Regions from separate parts of the Alteromonas sp. W364 genome, predicted to be linked through region 1. Evidence: predicted binding sites of a transcription regulator. Region 1 holds the regulator's gene; each other region holds the start of a gene.

Region 1 (3,431 bases):
ACTTCAAGCAAATGGGCGCAGTGTATTAATGCTGGGTGATGGTATTAATGATGCACCTGTTTTAGCAGTGTCAGATGTTAGCGTCGCGGTGGGAAATGCATCTGATCTGGCTAAAAATGCGGCTGATGTTATTTTATTGAATCAAGACTTAGCCTCTCTATTACATGTCATCAATATGGCCAAACGTACTAAGCGAAAGATTAAGCAGAATATTGCGTGGGCGCTGTCGTACAACATACTTGTATTACCTTTTGCTATTGGTGGATTTCTAACACCTTGGATGGCGGCTCTAGGGATGTCGATAAGTTCTATTATAGTGGTGTATAATTCCACGCGTTTAATGCGCAACAGCTAGGAAGAAGCCGTGAGTATCATTTATGTATTGATCCCATTAGCCATTATCATCGTCGGAATTGCTATCGGTGTATTCTTTTGGGCAGTAAAAAGTAATCAGTTTGAAGACTTAGATCGTCAAGGGTACAGCATTCTATTTGATGACGATATCAAGTCAGAAAGTGCTGAAAAGACGAATGACGCAGCGGATAGCAACGCGAACGAACAACAGGCTGAATTAGCTAAAGACAAAAAAGAACCAAAGCGTTGAATCCCGATTTCAATCTATTAAGTGCATTTTTAATTGGGCTTGCTGGGGGGGTACACTGCATAGGCATGTGTGGCGGTATTGCTAGTGCTTTCACCTTTGCTATTCCGAAAAACGTTTCACAACTCCCCTATATCTGTGCCTACAACATTGGTCGTATATTGAGTTATACCGCAGCTGGCGCGTTAACAGGGTATATTGGCAGCATAATAAGCACCAGTGCGAATAACGCGTTCCCAATATTTCAAATAATTAGCATCGTGTTTATGGTGTTGCTGGCACTTTATATCAGTGATTGGTACAAAGGCCTTTCAGCAATAGAACGCCTGGGAAGCCATCTTTGGCGACATATTTCCCCGATTGGTAAAAAGCTTATCCCATTTAAAAACCCATTATACACAATAGCTTACGGGATGATTTGGGGTTGGCTGCCTTGTGGTTTAGTCTACTCCATGCTCAGTTGGTCATTGGCAAGCGAAAGTGTTTATCAAGGCGCTTCGATGATGTTGTTCTTTGGCTTGGGGACGCTACCTGCGGTCATGGCAACTAGCCTTGGTGCAGGTTTCTTACTGCCCATTTTTCAACATAAATACACTCGAAAAATGATTGCTATTCTACTACTTGCGTTTTCTTTGATCTTGACCTACGACCTTGTTACAGGTAATAATTGATCTGAAAATCATCAAAAAGAGTAAGTCATGGCAAAAGGTCCAGAACTCTCAATTCACTGCCAAAGTTGTAGCTTTAGTCATTTGTGTTTACCGGTTAGTTTAAACAAAAATGAACTTGATACCTTGGACGATATCATTGAGCGAAAAAAACCCCTTCATAAAAACGATAAATTAGTCCGTTATGGTGACAAATTCCATTCATTATATGCCGTACGTTCAGGTTCATTTAAATCTTATGTTAGTGATAAAGACGGTGTTGAGCAGATTATTGGGTTCCACTTCCCTGGCGATATTATCGGATTCGACGCATTGAAAGACGATAAGCATGGCAGTTATACCCAAGCGTTAGAAACTGCAATGGTGTGCGAACTGCCTTACGAGACCTTAGATGAGATGTCAGTCAGATTTCCAAAACTAAGACAACAAATCATGCGTTTCATGAGTGCTGAAATCAAACACGACCACGATTTGATGATGTTACTCAGTAAAAGAAGCGCAGAAGAGCGTCTTCTTCACTTTTTAAGTCACTTATCTCAGCGATTTGAAGAACGAGGCTTTTCCGCCAAGCAATTCAATTTATCGATGACGCGTAATGAAATTGGTAATTATTTGGGCTTGACGGTTGAGACTATTAGCCGCTTGCTAACCCGATTCCAAAAAGAAGATCTGATTAAGGTTGATGGCAAGTTAATCACTATTAGTGATTTCGACGGCATAAAGCAACGCCTTCCCGATATGGAAATAAACTTTACCCAAGTTTGTTAAGTTTATTATTCGCAAACTTGATCTGGGGCAATGTGGTTACTAGCACATTGCCCATAAATATCTACAATATACATAGATAACAACGTTCTGGAGAACACTATGTTTACTTGTAGCAAAATTTTAGCTGTCATTGACCCAAGCACAAAACAACAACCTTCACTCAATCGAGCTATTTTCCTTGCTGAAAAAACCGGCGCTAGCGTCGTTGCCCTATCCTCAATTTACGATAAGTCATATGACATGGCCGCGATCCTCACAAGCGACGAACGCTACGAAATGAAACAGGCAATGTTAGAACATGAATCGCTTAACCTAACTGCCCTGCTAAAGGAACTAACTACTGACGTTAACATTAGCACCAAGATTAAATGGCAAAAGAAGTTGCATGAATCCGTGGTGGAAACTTGCCAGGAAGAATCATGTGACCTGATTGTGAAATCCACTAAGAAGCATGGCATGTTAGCATCTAGTATTTTCACACCGAATGATTGGCATATTTTGCGCAACGCGCCTGTTGATGTGCTTTTGGTCAAAGATCATGAATGGACAAATAATGGTAAAGTCCTTGCTTCTATTGGTGTTTCAGCTAAAGATGATCAGCATATAAGCTTGAGTGATAAAATCGCTGAAACAGGAAATGAGCTAGCTAAATTGACGAACTCAACACTTCACTTGGCCAATTCTTATGCTGGCGCGCCTGTGCACATTGCCGTGGAAGTCCCGAATTTTGCGCCAGAAGTTTACAATCGTTCAGTACAAGAAAGACATACGAATAAGTTGAATGAGCTAGCCACGACTCATTCCCTTCAGGATGCTACGATGCATGTACTAGAGGGCTTGCCTGAAGATGTTATTCCTAAGCTAAGTAATGAACTGGACGCAGATTTACTGATAATAGGATCTGTTGGGCGAAGAGGTATTTCAGCAGCCCTGTTGGGGAATACTGCAGAAATGATTATCGATGCGGTTAATTGTGACACGCTCATCATAAAGCCATAAACAAACACCCTCGTTTTGTTACACAAAACCAAAGAGATGCCTAAATCGGGCATCTCTTTTCATTCCTTGTTTGCTTACCCAGACAACAAGCTTTAAAATGTGCGCCAAAGATTAGGTATGCGAGCATCATCCATACTTTTATAGGTCGGCACATTCACAGGCATACACAGTGGTTCAAACTTCAAACTTACCTAAGCAAAAATATAACAATGACAAACTCGTAAAGCGCATTCGCAGAAATGTGGGCAAAGCGATAGCAGACTATCAGATGATTGAAGATGGTGATGTTGTTATGGCTGCCATTAGTGGTGGCAAGGACAGCTTTGTGATGTTGGACATTTTGCTTAGTTTACAGCAATCAGCCCCGATTAATTTTGAGGTTATCGCCGTTAACT
Region 2 (3,431 bases), on a different contig from region 1:
GGTTGGAGCTATGGTGCTGAGTTTTCATCAGTAAGTTTCGACTCTGATACAGCGCTTCAAGAGGGTATCGAAGACAAAGCGTTATTAATCGGTTTAGGAGTTAATTATCGCTCATCTTCTTTTATCACTTCGGCTAGCTTAGATTTTATTCTCTATGATGATAACGAAGAGTTTAGCCAACTCGTCGTTGGCGACGGCTTACTAAATGATGGCGACGTTTCTGTTGAATCATCGGATGCATCGGCCATCGGTTTTACACTGGCTTCTGGATATGAGTGGAAATTTGGCGAGAACGACCGTGCATCAGCTATTCTGCAAGGCGGTTTAACGGGAGTGTTCGGCTCTGAACGCTCGATTGCGAATTGCTCAGATTGCAGTACTGAAGATATCGATATTGATGGTGGTTTCTTCATCGGTGGAAAGCTCGGATATCACATGGAAAGCTTTTCTGTTGGTTTGAGCGCGCGTCAGTACCTTGGTGGAGATGGTCTATCAAATGTATTCGGCATTACCTTCGACACGAAATTTTAAAGCCTTACTAAGTCGCAATCCAGGCTCAAAAGCTAGATAACTTAAGCTTCTGAGCCCTTTTACTTTTTGACAACCAACATTGACAGCCAAGGGTTGTTGCACTATTGTCTAACGAAGGATCGTTTATTATTTAATCAATTCACAAGGAATTTAAAGTGAAAAATTTAGCCGTCATTTTTGCACTAGGATGTGCATCAACCTTAATAGCAACACAGTCTTTAGCTGCCTATGAATCTGCGGATTCTTCATATCATGAAAATTCAATTCCTACACAGAATAAGCCTGATGCTTGGGCTTCAGTAGAGCGAGACACACTTCGCTATCCAAGCAGAGCATCGAGCAATAGTACATCTGGATGTGCAACCGTGAAGTATATTGTAACACCATCAAATGAAGTTAAAGATGTTCGCGTTGTCAAAGCAACTGATAAAGGCTTCGCTCAGGCGGCCAAAAGAGCAATCGAAAAATGGGATTTTTCAAAGGTTGATGGAGCGTTTGTTGAGACGGATACGCCAAAGCAAACTCGATTCGAATTCTGCAAAGATGTGAGCACTGAAGCTTGCTTAGTCAAACAACAGTCCTACTGTGACGGCGATGACGTCATCGCGGCAGTGCACCGTTCAATTAATCCTGCAGACATTGGTAATACTCAACAACAAAAAAGCAGGGTTAATCGAGCGATGACCTTCGAGCAGAAATTTCAGTAGATCGCCAATAGCCCAAAAGTCATAAAAAAAGAAAAGTACCTCTGGCACATTCACCAAATTTGTCGTCGCGATATTCTAATCCTGTCAACTAACAACAGGAAACGACAAATGAAAACTTTAAATACTCTTTTACAAACAACTCTTTTAGCTTCAACTCTTATTTTTGGCGCAACAACAGTTCAAGCTAGTGAGCTAGAAGTTAACTTTATCGACATTGAGCGTCCAGTTGGTCAGCTTATGGTGGCAATCTATGACTCAGAAGAAGCTTACACCAACAAAACACAACCTTTGAAATACGCTACTGTGGAGGCCGATGCTGATACCGTCACTCTTAACTTTGACGGTCTTGCTGATGGCACTTACGCATTAATGCTTATCCATGACTTAAACAGTAATGGTCAAATGGATATCAATGCGATGGGTTTACCGCAAGATGGCTATGGCTTCAGTAACAATGTTGGCATGTATGGTCTACCACCATTCGACGCTGCTTCATTTGAGGTCAGAGAGTTTGCCAGTATCGACGTGATCGTGCGTAAGCCAGTCAACCTTTAATAAATCACTTTTTAAATAACAGGTAGCGAGTGCATACTCGCTACCTTTTTTCGTTTCAATTAATACTGTTGAATACTTTTATTGAGCTGTATCAAGCTTCTGTCTGGACATTTTTTTGTTTTGCTATAAACTTAAATGTAAATAAGAACTATTCCCATTAGAGGGTGGTTCGTTTAAAAACAGTAACTGAAGTGAGACTTGAATGACCGTTTGGGACATCCCCGCTAAAAAATCTGCCGCGATTAAATTGCTCAGTGCAAGCTTGCAAGAAGATGTTGCCATGCGATTGCACGAAATGGGCTTTGCCGAAGGCGAGCTTGTGACGTGTATCAAGCGTACAGCATTTAACGGGCCTACGGTCGTACAATTAGGCGATTGTGTTTACTCATTGGAGCAAAGTATTGCAAGTCATGTGCAAGTAAGCGCGTTATAAGATGCAAAAAATCATTCTCGTCGGCAAACCGAATTCCGGCAAAAGTCTACTTTTCAATCAACTCACAGGCCTCAAGCAAAAAGTAGCTAATTTTCCAGGTGTGACTGTTGAGCTTAAAACAGGTCGCTTCGACGACTTTGAGGTGGTTGATTTCCCTGGGACATACTCTTTAAAGTCTTTATCAAAAGACGAATCTATTGCCATTGATCAACTCCAGTTAGCAATGGCAGCGCCAGAAACATCAGTGATTTTGTGTAACCTTGATGCTACGCGTATGGAGCGCTCCTTGGTGTTTGCCTTGCAGGTACAGGCAATTGCCAAGGCGAATAACAAAGCAGTCGTTTTCACATTGAATATGATTGACGAACTCATACGCTTTAACCACTTCATCGATACAGAAAAGCTCAGTGAGAAGCTTGGCAGTCCAGTGTTTGCGATTTCAGCTAGAACGCTGATAGGTATTTCTGAGTTACAACATGGTCTAACAAAAATTGCATCAACACCGCAAGACTATTTGGTGAAAGAGACTGAAATCAAGCAGCTGAATGCGATGCAAGCCAGTAAAACCTTAGCGTCAGAGTTTGCGATACAAAGTGATATTGTTTTAAAAAGACAAAACAAGATTGACAGCTTGTTGCTTAACTCTGTTTTTGGCGGAATCACCTTTCTAGTCATCATGTTCTTTTTGTTCCAGAGTATTTTCACCTGGGCCGCGCCTCTGATGGATGCAACCGAGGCCGGAATCGGCGCGCTTGCAGGATTATTTACTCGCTTTATCGGAGAGGGGGTCGCCAATGATTTTGTCGTCGATGCCATTTTCGGTGGCTTAGGTGCATTTTTAGTATTTGTGCCACAAATTATGGTACTCACGCTGATAATTGGTTTGTTGGAAGATAGTGGGTATTTAGCTCGAGCAGCCTTGATATGCCACAAGCCCTTGAGTTTGTTTGGCTTATCAGGCCGCAGCTTTATTCCCTATTTATCAGGGCATGCGTGCGCTATTCCTGCTATTTTGGCTGCTCGAACCATTGAATCTCCACGCAAACGTTTTGTAACAATGATGACCGTACCACTAATGTCATGTTCAGCACGATTACCCGTCTATGCACTATTGATTGCGGTTCTTGTGCCGGATGTTCAATATTTAGGTGGTTGGGTTAACTTGCAGGGTGCAATGTTTTTCGTGTTGTACTTTTTCGGTATTT
Region 3 (3,431 bases), on a different contig from region 1:
AACAGCATATGAGTGAAGCGATACGGAAAAGAAGGATTAAAAATAATGGTCATCCAATCCGTAGCATAAGCTACCCCTTCCCTCATTTCGAAACCATCAGGTGTTTGCATCCATGAGTTTAGTACCAATATCCAAAAGGCCGACATCGTTGTGCCAAATGCGACGAGGAAAGTGGCGCCTGTATGAACCCACCGAGGAACACGATGAAAACCAAATAGCATAATGCCTAGCATCGTTGCTTCTAAAAAGAATGCCGTTAACACCTCGTAGGCAAGCAAAGGTCCTGCGATGTTACCAATGGTCTCCATGAAACCGGGCCAATTGGTACCAAACTGAAAGGACATTGTAATACCGCTCACAACCCCAAGCGCGAAGGTTAAAGCGAATACTTTTACCCAGAAACGATATGCTCGCATCCATACTGGGTGATTCGATAAGTCATAGCGTACTTTGAAATAAAACAGTAACCAACCAAGTGCAATGGTGATAGTTGGAAATAGAATATGAAAGCTAATATTAGCGGCAAACTGAATTCTAGACAGTATCAGTACATCAAACATAATAGACCTCGGACACAATCGCTCTAAAAAATGGTGAGCGTGGAGAAAAAGAAAAAGGACTTATTTAAAGATTGACTAAGATTTCTTTCATTCCGACTTTTTCATTAAAAACTTGTCTTTCATGTCTAAGACTTTGCCCACCCCTGAGCCCAGTTTCATTAAGGTATTCAATTTTTCAGGGCTGAGTGACTGCAGACTTTGCGTCCAGTGAGTAATATTTTCTAATAGATCATGGATTTCTGAAATCTGCTCTTGCGCATACACTTCAGATGCATTCCCAGGCTCATCGAGCATAATATCTCTCAGCAGGCTTAAGGTTGGATCCATCTCGCGCTTACGGCGTTCCTCAAAAACTCGATTGGCCATATCCCAGATAGTCCCTTTGTTGCGATAGTAGTCTTTTCTATCACCGGGTTTGTGAGTTGTCGTCACCAACTGCCAAGACGCTAATTCCTTCAAGCCCATACTCACGTTACCACGTGAAATACTGAGCGTTTCTGCAATATCATTCGCGCTCAGTGGCTCCTCAGTCATCACAAGCAAAGCATATATTTGCCCAACGGTACGATTAAAGCCCCAACGGCTGCCCATCTCACCGAAGTGCATCACAAAAGACGCTATCATGGGTGTCATTTTCATAACCAAACCTTTTGAAGTTTCAATAATTTCTGAAACTATAATACATAATTGATCTAAATCAACTAATTCATTGGGGAAATTAGGTAATTGAAGCTAGTAACTGGAAGGAATTTGGTACACGAACGCAATCAAATCAAATCAATGCGTGTTTGTTACTTACGAGAAAGCTCGCCGCGCAGGTCTTGCATCATCAGCTGTTTGCGCTTTTCTATCGGTAAATCAGCTTTACTGAGCAAATAGTGTAATTTAGCAAGTGTCGCCTCTGGTGTCATATCGCCGCCAGATATTAAGCCGGTGTCTTGCAAAATATGTCCATTCGCATACCCACTCATATTCACTTTGCCCCGGAAACACTGGGTACAATTGACGACAATAATCGCCTGCTTCTGTGCATTGACAAGTTGTTCCAATAAGCGTTCATTGTGCGGCGCATTGCCGACTCCGTAGCTTAATAATATAAGGGCATTTACTGGCTGTTGGATAATATTTTTTACCACATCTGCAGAAATACCTGGATACAAACTAACTAGACCAATAGGTTGAGATATCACTGGACTAACGCGCATTCGCGCTTGAGTTTTAAAAGAAGGGTCAGTCGCTAAACGTCTTACGTTGTCATGATTGACTTCAATATTAATACCCGCTTTCAATAGTACTGGAAAATTGGGCGAGTCGAAGGCGTCAAAACCGTCCGCATCGACTTTGCGAGCGCGATTGCCTCTTAACAGCTTGTTGTTGAAAAACAAGGTAACTTCAGGGATTGGATAATTTGCCGCAATGTATAGCGCATTGAGCAAGTTCGTTTGCCCGTCCGAACGTAATTCTGCCAATGGGATTTGGGATCCAGTCACTATGACTGGCTTTGCAAGATCCTCTAGCATGAATGACAAAGCAGATGACGTATATGCCATGGTATCAGTGCCATGCAAAATAATAAAACCATCGTAATCATCATAATGACGATCAATATCATCAGCAATCAACTGCCAGTCTGCCGGTGACATGTCACTGGAATCGAGCAGCTCATCATATTCATGGATTGTAAACGCTGGCATTTCGCTGCGTTGAAACTCTGGCATTTTGGCGAGTGTTTCACTTAAATAGCCTTCAGCCGGAACGAAGCCATTCTTAGAGGGCTTCATACCAATTGTACCGCCAGTATAAGCTACATAAATATGTTTACGCATTCTCTACTCTCATGATGCTATCAGTGCCTATTCTGCTTGCGCTTAGCTTACTCATTGAGCTTCAAACACTTTCTTCAATCGTTTGAGTAACGCCTGATCTTCTTTCTGCAATGGACCATGTGACACCCAATCGGCTAGTAAGGTCTGTAGGGTCTGTGGCTCATTGCCTTCAAGTTTAGAAGCCATCATCTGCAATTGTAGTTCTTTGCGCTGCTTTTCATCAGCTTTGTTGCTTGGCAAATCATGTAAGACTTCGGCTTGGATCGTAATAGCTTTACGGTCTGCAGATGCTGTATTGCTTTGTTTAAAGAGGCTCTGAAACCGCTTGGGAAGTTGCTCGAAGGTATCTGGCAGATCAACGTCTTCATTCTCACCGCTTTTCCACGCTGCTAGCGTCGTGAATAAGCTATCCCACTGCGCTTCACTTCGTTGCTTATCGAGAGCGCGAGACTTATCGTTAATATTTTCTAACACCCGTTCGATTTTTTGCCCTTCAATTTTTGCAAGCTTTGGTGGAAGTTCGCTCATATGAACTTTTGCCGAGTTCGCTTGCTCTGTCAGTTCAGCCAAACTAGCAGAATCGTTAGCAGCATCAATCGCTTTATGGATTGGTTGTAAGATATCAGCGATTAACTTCTGTGAGGCAGAGATTTCGCCGGCTTGCTCGTCTCTTTTTTCATTGAGTTTAGCAAACACTTTATCATTGGCCGCGCGAAATGCTTTCCACAACTTGTCATCAATGTTTTTTCCCGCAAACCCCAAGGCTTTCCATTGCTGCTGGAATTGTTTCGCTTGATCCACGGCTTGCGTCAAATCTTCACTGTCATTGAGTCGCTCAGCCCGAGTGACCAATTGCTGCTTTTGCTCTGCGTTTTCGGCATAGTACTGATCGAGTTTGACTTGGATCGGTTTTTGAGCGGCATAGTAATCTTTTTGCAGTCGCTTTCTTTGGTCGTGTTCTAAAACACCAATTTCACGCCATTTCTTATTCAGCGCGCTGAGTGAGCGCCCTAAACTCGCCACATTCTCTTGTTCTTGCAAAGCG
Region 4 (3,431 bases), 240 kb from region 1:
CTTTCGGATCAGTTTTACCCATGACGACCATGATTTTACAATTCTCGTTCATCGCGCCACTGGTGTACCATTTGCGACCATTAATAACGTACTCATCGCCATCACGAGTAATAGAAGTTTCAATATTAGTAGCATCTGATGATGCGACTTCTGGCTCAGTCATCGCGAATGCTGAACGGATCTCACCGTTTAACAATGGCTCTAACCATTGTTTCTTTTGTTCATCATTCCCATACTTTGCTAAGACTTCCATGTTGCCGGTATCGGGCGCGCTGCAGTTAAAAATTTCTGAGCTCCACAAAGACCGTCCCATTAGTTCGCATAAAGGCGCATATTCTAAGTTAGACAAACCCGCACCGTGAGGTAGATATTCTTCAGGTAGAAATAAATTCCAGAGACCAGCTTCCCTCGCCTTCGCTTTAAGTTCTTCCATTAAATCAGGCGTTTTCCAAGGTGACTGACCACTGTGTACTAAGTCGTGATACTTTTCTTCGTTTGGATACACATGCTCTTGCATAAAAGCATCCAATTTTTCAATTCGAGCTTTAGTTTCTTCACTGTAATCAAAGTTCATATTTCTATCCTTTTTCACTCATCGTGTTTATATTCTGTCGCCCAGTTTCTGTCTACATAGCTAACTGTAGGTAATTAATGGGATATGCTCGGGTGTATCTAAATGCCCAACGTTATTAAAGCTACTGAGTTGAATCCCATCTTTGTTGAAGTAAAAATGGCTAACGCTGGTGTTCTTAATCTGTAAATTAAAATTCACTGTTTTATCGATACTCAAATCCAGCATATTCATCATCGTAATCGCAATAGCACCGCCAGAACTTGCTACCAGTACATGCTTAGCCTCAGAGGCACATACATTATCAACAGCTTGTTTCACCCGACCGGTAAACTGCTCCCATGTTTCGGGTAATGCTCCTGGCAACTCACCTTTTGACCAAGCAAGCATTGCAGCTTTGAGTAAGCGATAGAAAGCGGCTCTTGGCGCGTTACTCGCAGGCCTTTGGTCAGGAAATACTTGCAGATAGGCACTAACCACAGCATTGAAATCAAATTCATTCCAACCGGCATCTATCTCTTGAGCTAAACCGCAACTCAAGCCTTTTTGGATCCCGCTGGCAGTTTCCTTGTGTCGGAGCATGTCGCCAGTAATGATGCTATCAAAACGAATATTCCGTTGAGCAAAGTACTCACCTAATAATTCTGATTGCTTGATACCCACATCACTTAGTTTGTCATAATCAGCAGCTCCAAAAGATGCTTGACCATGTCTCACTAAATATAACTGCCCCATAGGTCGTTTCCTTATCATTCATTATCAGCGCCAATCTTGCGCTTAAGTGCCGCACTAAAAAAACACTTATCGTTAACAAAATGTTATTTCCTTTGGGTTAATAAGTGTAATTGATTGTAGTGATATAGTCTGATTAGCGAATGATATGTGGGAAAACGCTGTTTGAGATCAATATTTGGGGGGACAATGATAGATATACTGCACCTAAATTCGTACTTAGCATAAAAGAAGAGTTTGCATGGCAACCCTAGAATATTTTGACAAGAGCATTCTGAACAAATACAACACCGCAGGACCACGATACACTTCTTATCCTACGGCACTGTCGTTTCATGATGGCTTTACAGAAAATGAATTTGAATCCTTAATTGTCGAACAGTCTCAAGGTAAATCAAAACAGGCACTGTCTTTATATATTCACATCCCTTTCTGCCATTCGCTCTGTTATTACTGCGGATGCAATAAGATAGTGACGCGCCACAAGCATAAAGCCGATCAATATTTAGCGTTTCTGTTCAAAGAGATTGAACACCGTAGTCAACAATTTTCTGCCTTTCAAGTGTCACAAATCCACTTAGGTGGTGGCACCCCTAGCTTCTTAGATAAAACACAGCTGCAAACTTTGATAAACAAATTGAAGGCTTCATTTACCTTTTCTAACGAACTAGAAGCAGGCATTGAAGTTGACCCAAGACAAATTGAGTTAAGCTACGTTGATGATCTTGCCAGTGTTGGGTTTAACCGTTTAAGTATTGGTGTTCAGGATATCAACAAGCAAGTCCAAGAAAAAATAAATCGGGTACAAAGCACCGAGTTTATTTGTCAGTTAGTAGAGCGAGCGAAACAGTTTAATTTTCGTTCTATCAATTTGGATTTAATTTATGGCCTCCCTCTGCAAACCGCAGAAACCTTTATTGAAACACTGGAAAAGGTGATTGAGATTGACCCTGATCGCATTTCAATGTTCAGCTATGCTCATCTGCCATCGCAGTTTGCTGCACAACGGAAAATCAAAGATGAATGGCTACCTGACGCAGATAGTAAGTTCGACCTCCTTCGATTAGGCATCGACTACTTAACTAAAGCTGGCTATGTATTCATAGGCATGGATCACTTTGCCAAGCCCGATGATGAATTAAGCAAAGCGCTTAAAGCGGGTCACTTGCATAGAAACTTCCAAGGCTATACCCCTAAATCGCATTCAGCGCTGTTAGGCTTGGGCGTCAGCTCCATAAGTAGTATTCATTCGTTTTATGCGCAAAATGAAAAAGATCTTAAAAGTTACTATCAAGCTGTCGAGAGTCAGGGTTCTGCAATTATTAAAGGGCTTGCTCTTAACAATGATGATCAGATCAGAAGAGATGTCATTCATAGCCTAATGTGTAACTTCGCATTGAATAAGCGAAGCATTGAAGATCGCTATAGTATTCATTTTGATGAGTATTTTTCTGACGCCTTACAAGACTTGCAAAGCTTTGTGAACGATCAGCTGGTGACAATAGACGAGCACTCTATTCAAATCGCAGATAGAGGAAGAATGTTGGTGCGAAACATTTGCATGAGCTTTGACCAGTATTTGTCTCAACCTGCTCATCAACTGCGCTATAGTCGCGTTATATAAATTCACAAAAAAAGACGACTCACCTGTTAAAGGTAAAGTCGTCTTTTGTTCTTACTCACTTTTCGTTTATATGGGTGAACCCGGCGGCAATTGTTTCACTGCAAAGCTTCCCAGCCAAACACCACTTTGCCAATAATGTTCAATATACTTCAAGAGCACTTTGCCTTCAGGCGATTTATCTTTCCTTTTCAACCACCCTTGGTAAGACAACAACTGCGCTTGCATTTGTAATTTAACATCGGGTGATAATTCATCTGACATCATGGTATCGAAGTAAATACTAAGTGCAGTCTGTCGAATACGCTGTTCTAAAGTATCGCTCGACTTCAGCTTGATCAGTTTTTCAAAGACGTTCTTCGTTACGGCCTCTACGCTAGGAATCGACTTATCAATACTATGCTGGTAGGCGAGCCTATTAAGCCTAATTGGCTCAAGTAGCATGTTAATTGAGTAACCAGCTGCGGCCTCTGCGGCACTAATTGGGTCAAATGCAATGCCCATGCG

What was found. The regulator FNR, encoded in region 1, switches genes on or off when oxygen is low (the NO sensors DNR and NnrR bind a similar motif). The targets are predictions, from matches to a motif close to TTGATCTAGATCAA.
Region 2: the regulator FNR is predicted to act here: its motif matches at 1,875-1,888, upstream of RM556_RS06015 (FeoA family protein).
Region 3: the regulator FNR is predicted to act here: its motif matches at 1,248-1,261, upstream of RM556_RS15920 (GbsR/MarR family transcriptional regulator).
Region 4: the regulator FNR is predicted to act here: its motif matches at 1,465-1,478, upstream of hemN (oxygen-independent coproporphyrinogen III oxidase).

The regions. Positions count from the first base shown of each region.
Region 1 covers NZ_JAVRID010000001.1:419,728-423,158, reverse strand. The annotation lists gene RM556_RS01875 (heavy metal translocating P-type ATPase) at 1-355, shown strand, start outside; gene ccoS (cbb3-type cytochrome oxidase assembly protein CcoS) at 365-604, shown strand; gene RM556_RS01865 (sulfite exporter TauE/SafE family protein) at 601-1,272, shown strand; gene fnr (fumarate/nitrate reduction transcriptional regulator Fnr) at 1,300-2,037, shown strand; gene uspE (universal stress protein UspE) at 2,137-3,036, shown strand; gene ttcA (tRNA 2-thiocytidine(32) synthetase TtcA) at 3,206-3,431, shown strand, end outside.
Region 2 covers NZ_JAVRID010000003.1:152,049-155,479, reverse strand. The annotation lists gene RM556_RS06030 (hypothetical protein) at 1-531, shown strand, start outside; gene RM556_RS06025 (TonB family protein) at 687-1,238, shown strand; gene RM556_RS06020 (DUF2141 domain-containing protein) at 1,347-1,793, shown strand; gene RM556_RS06015 (FeoA family protein) at 1,996-2,226, shown strand; gene RM556_RS06010 (ferrous iron transporter B) at 2,228-3,431, shown strand, end outside.
Region 3 covers NZ_JAVRID010000011.1:64,510-67,940, forward strand. The annotation lists gene RM556_RS15915 (cytochrome ubiquinol oxidase subunit I) at 1-560, opposite strand, end outside; gene RM556_RS15920 (GbsR/MarR family transcriptional regulator) at 648-1,199, opposite strand; gene ansA (asparaginase) at 1,352-2,386, opposite strand; gene RM556_RS15930 (DUF349 domain-containing protein) at 2,438-3,431, opposite strand, start outside.
Region 4 covers NZ_JAVRID010000001.1:178,243-181,673, reverse strand. The annotation lists gene RM556_RS00750 (acyl-CoA dehydrogenase family protein) at 1-574, opposite strand, end outside; gene RM556_RS00745 (histidine phosphatase family protein) at 635-1,306, opposite strand; gene hemN (oxygen-independent coproporphyrinogen III oxidase) at 1,545-2,927, shown strand; gene RM556_RS00735 (zinc-dependent metalloprotease) at 2,994-3,431, opposite strand, start outside.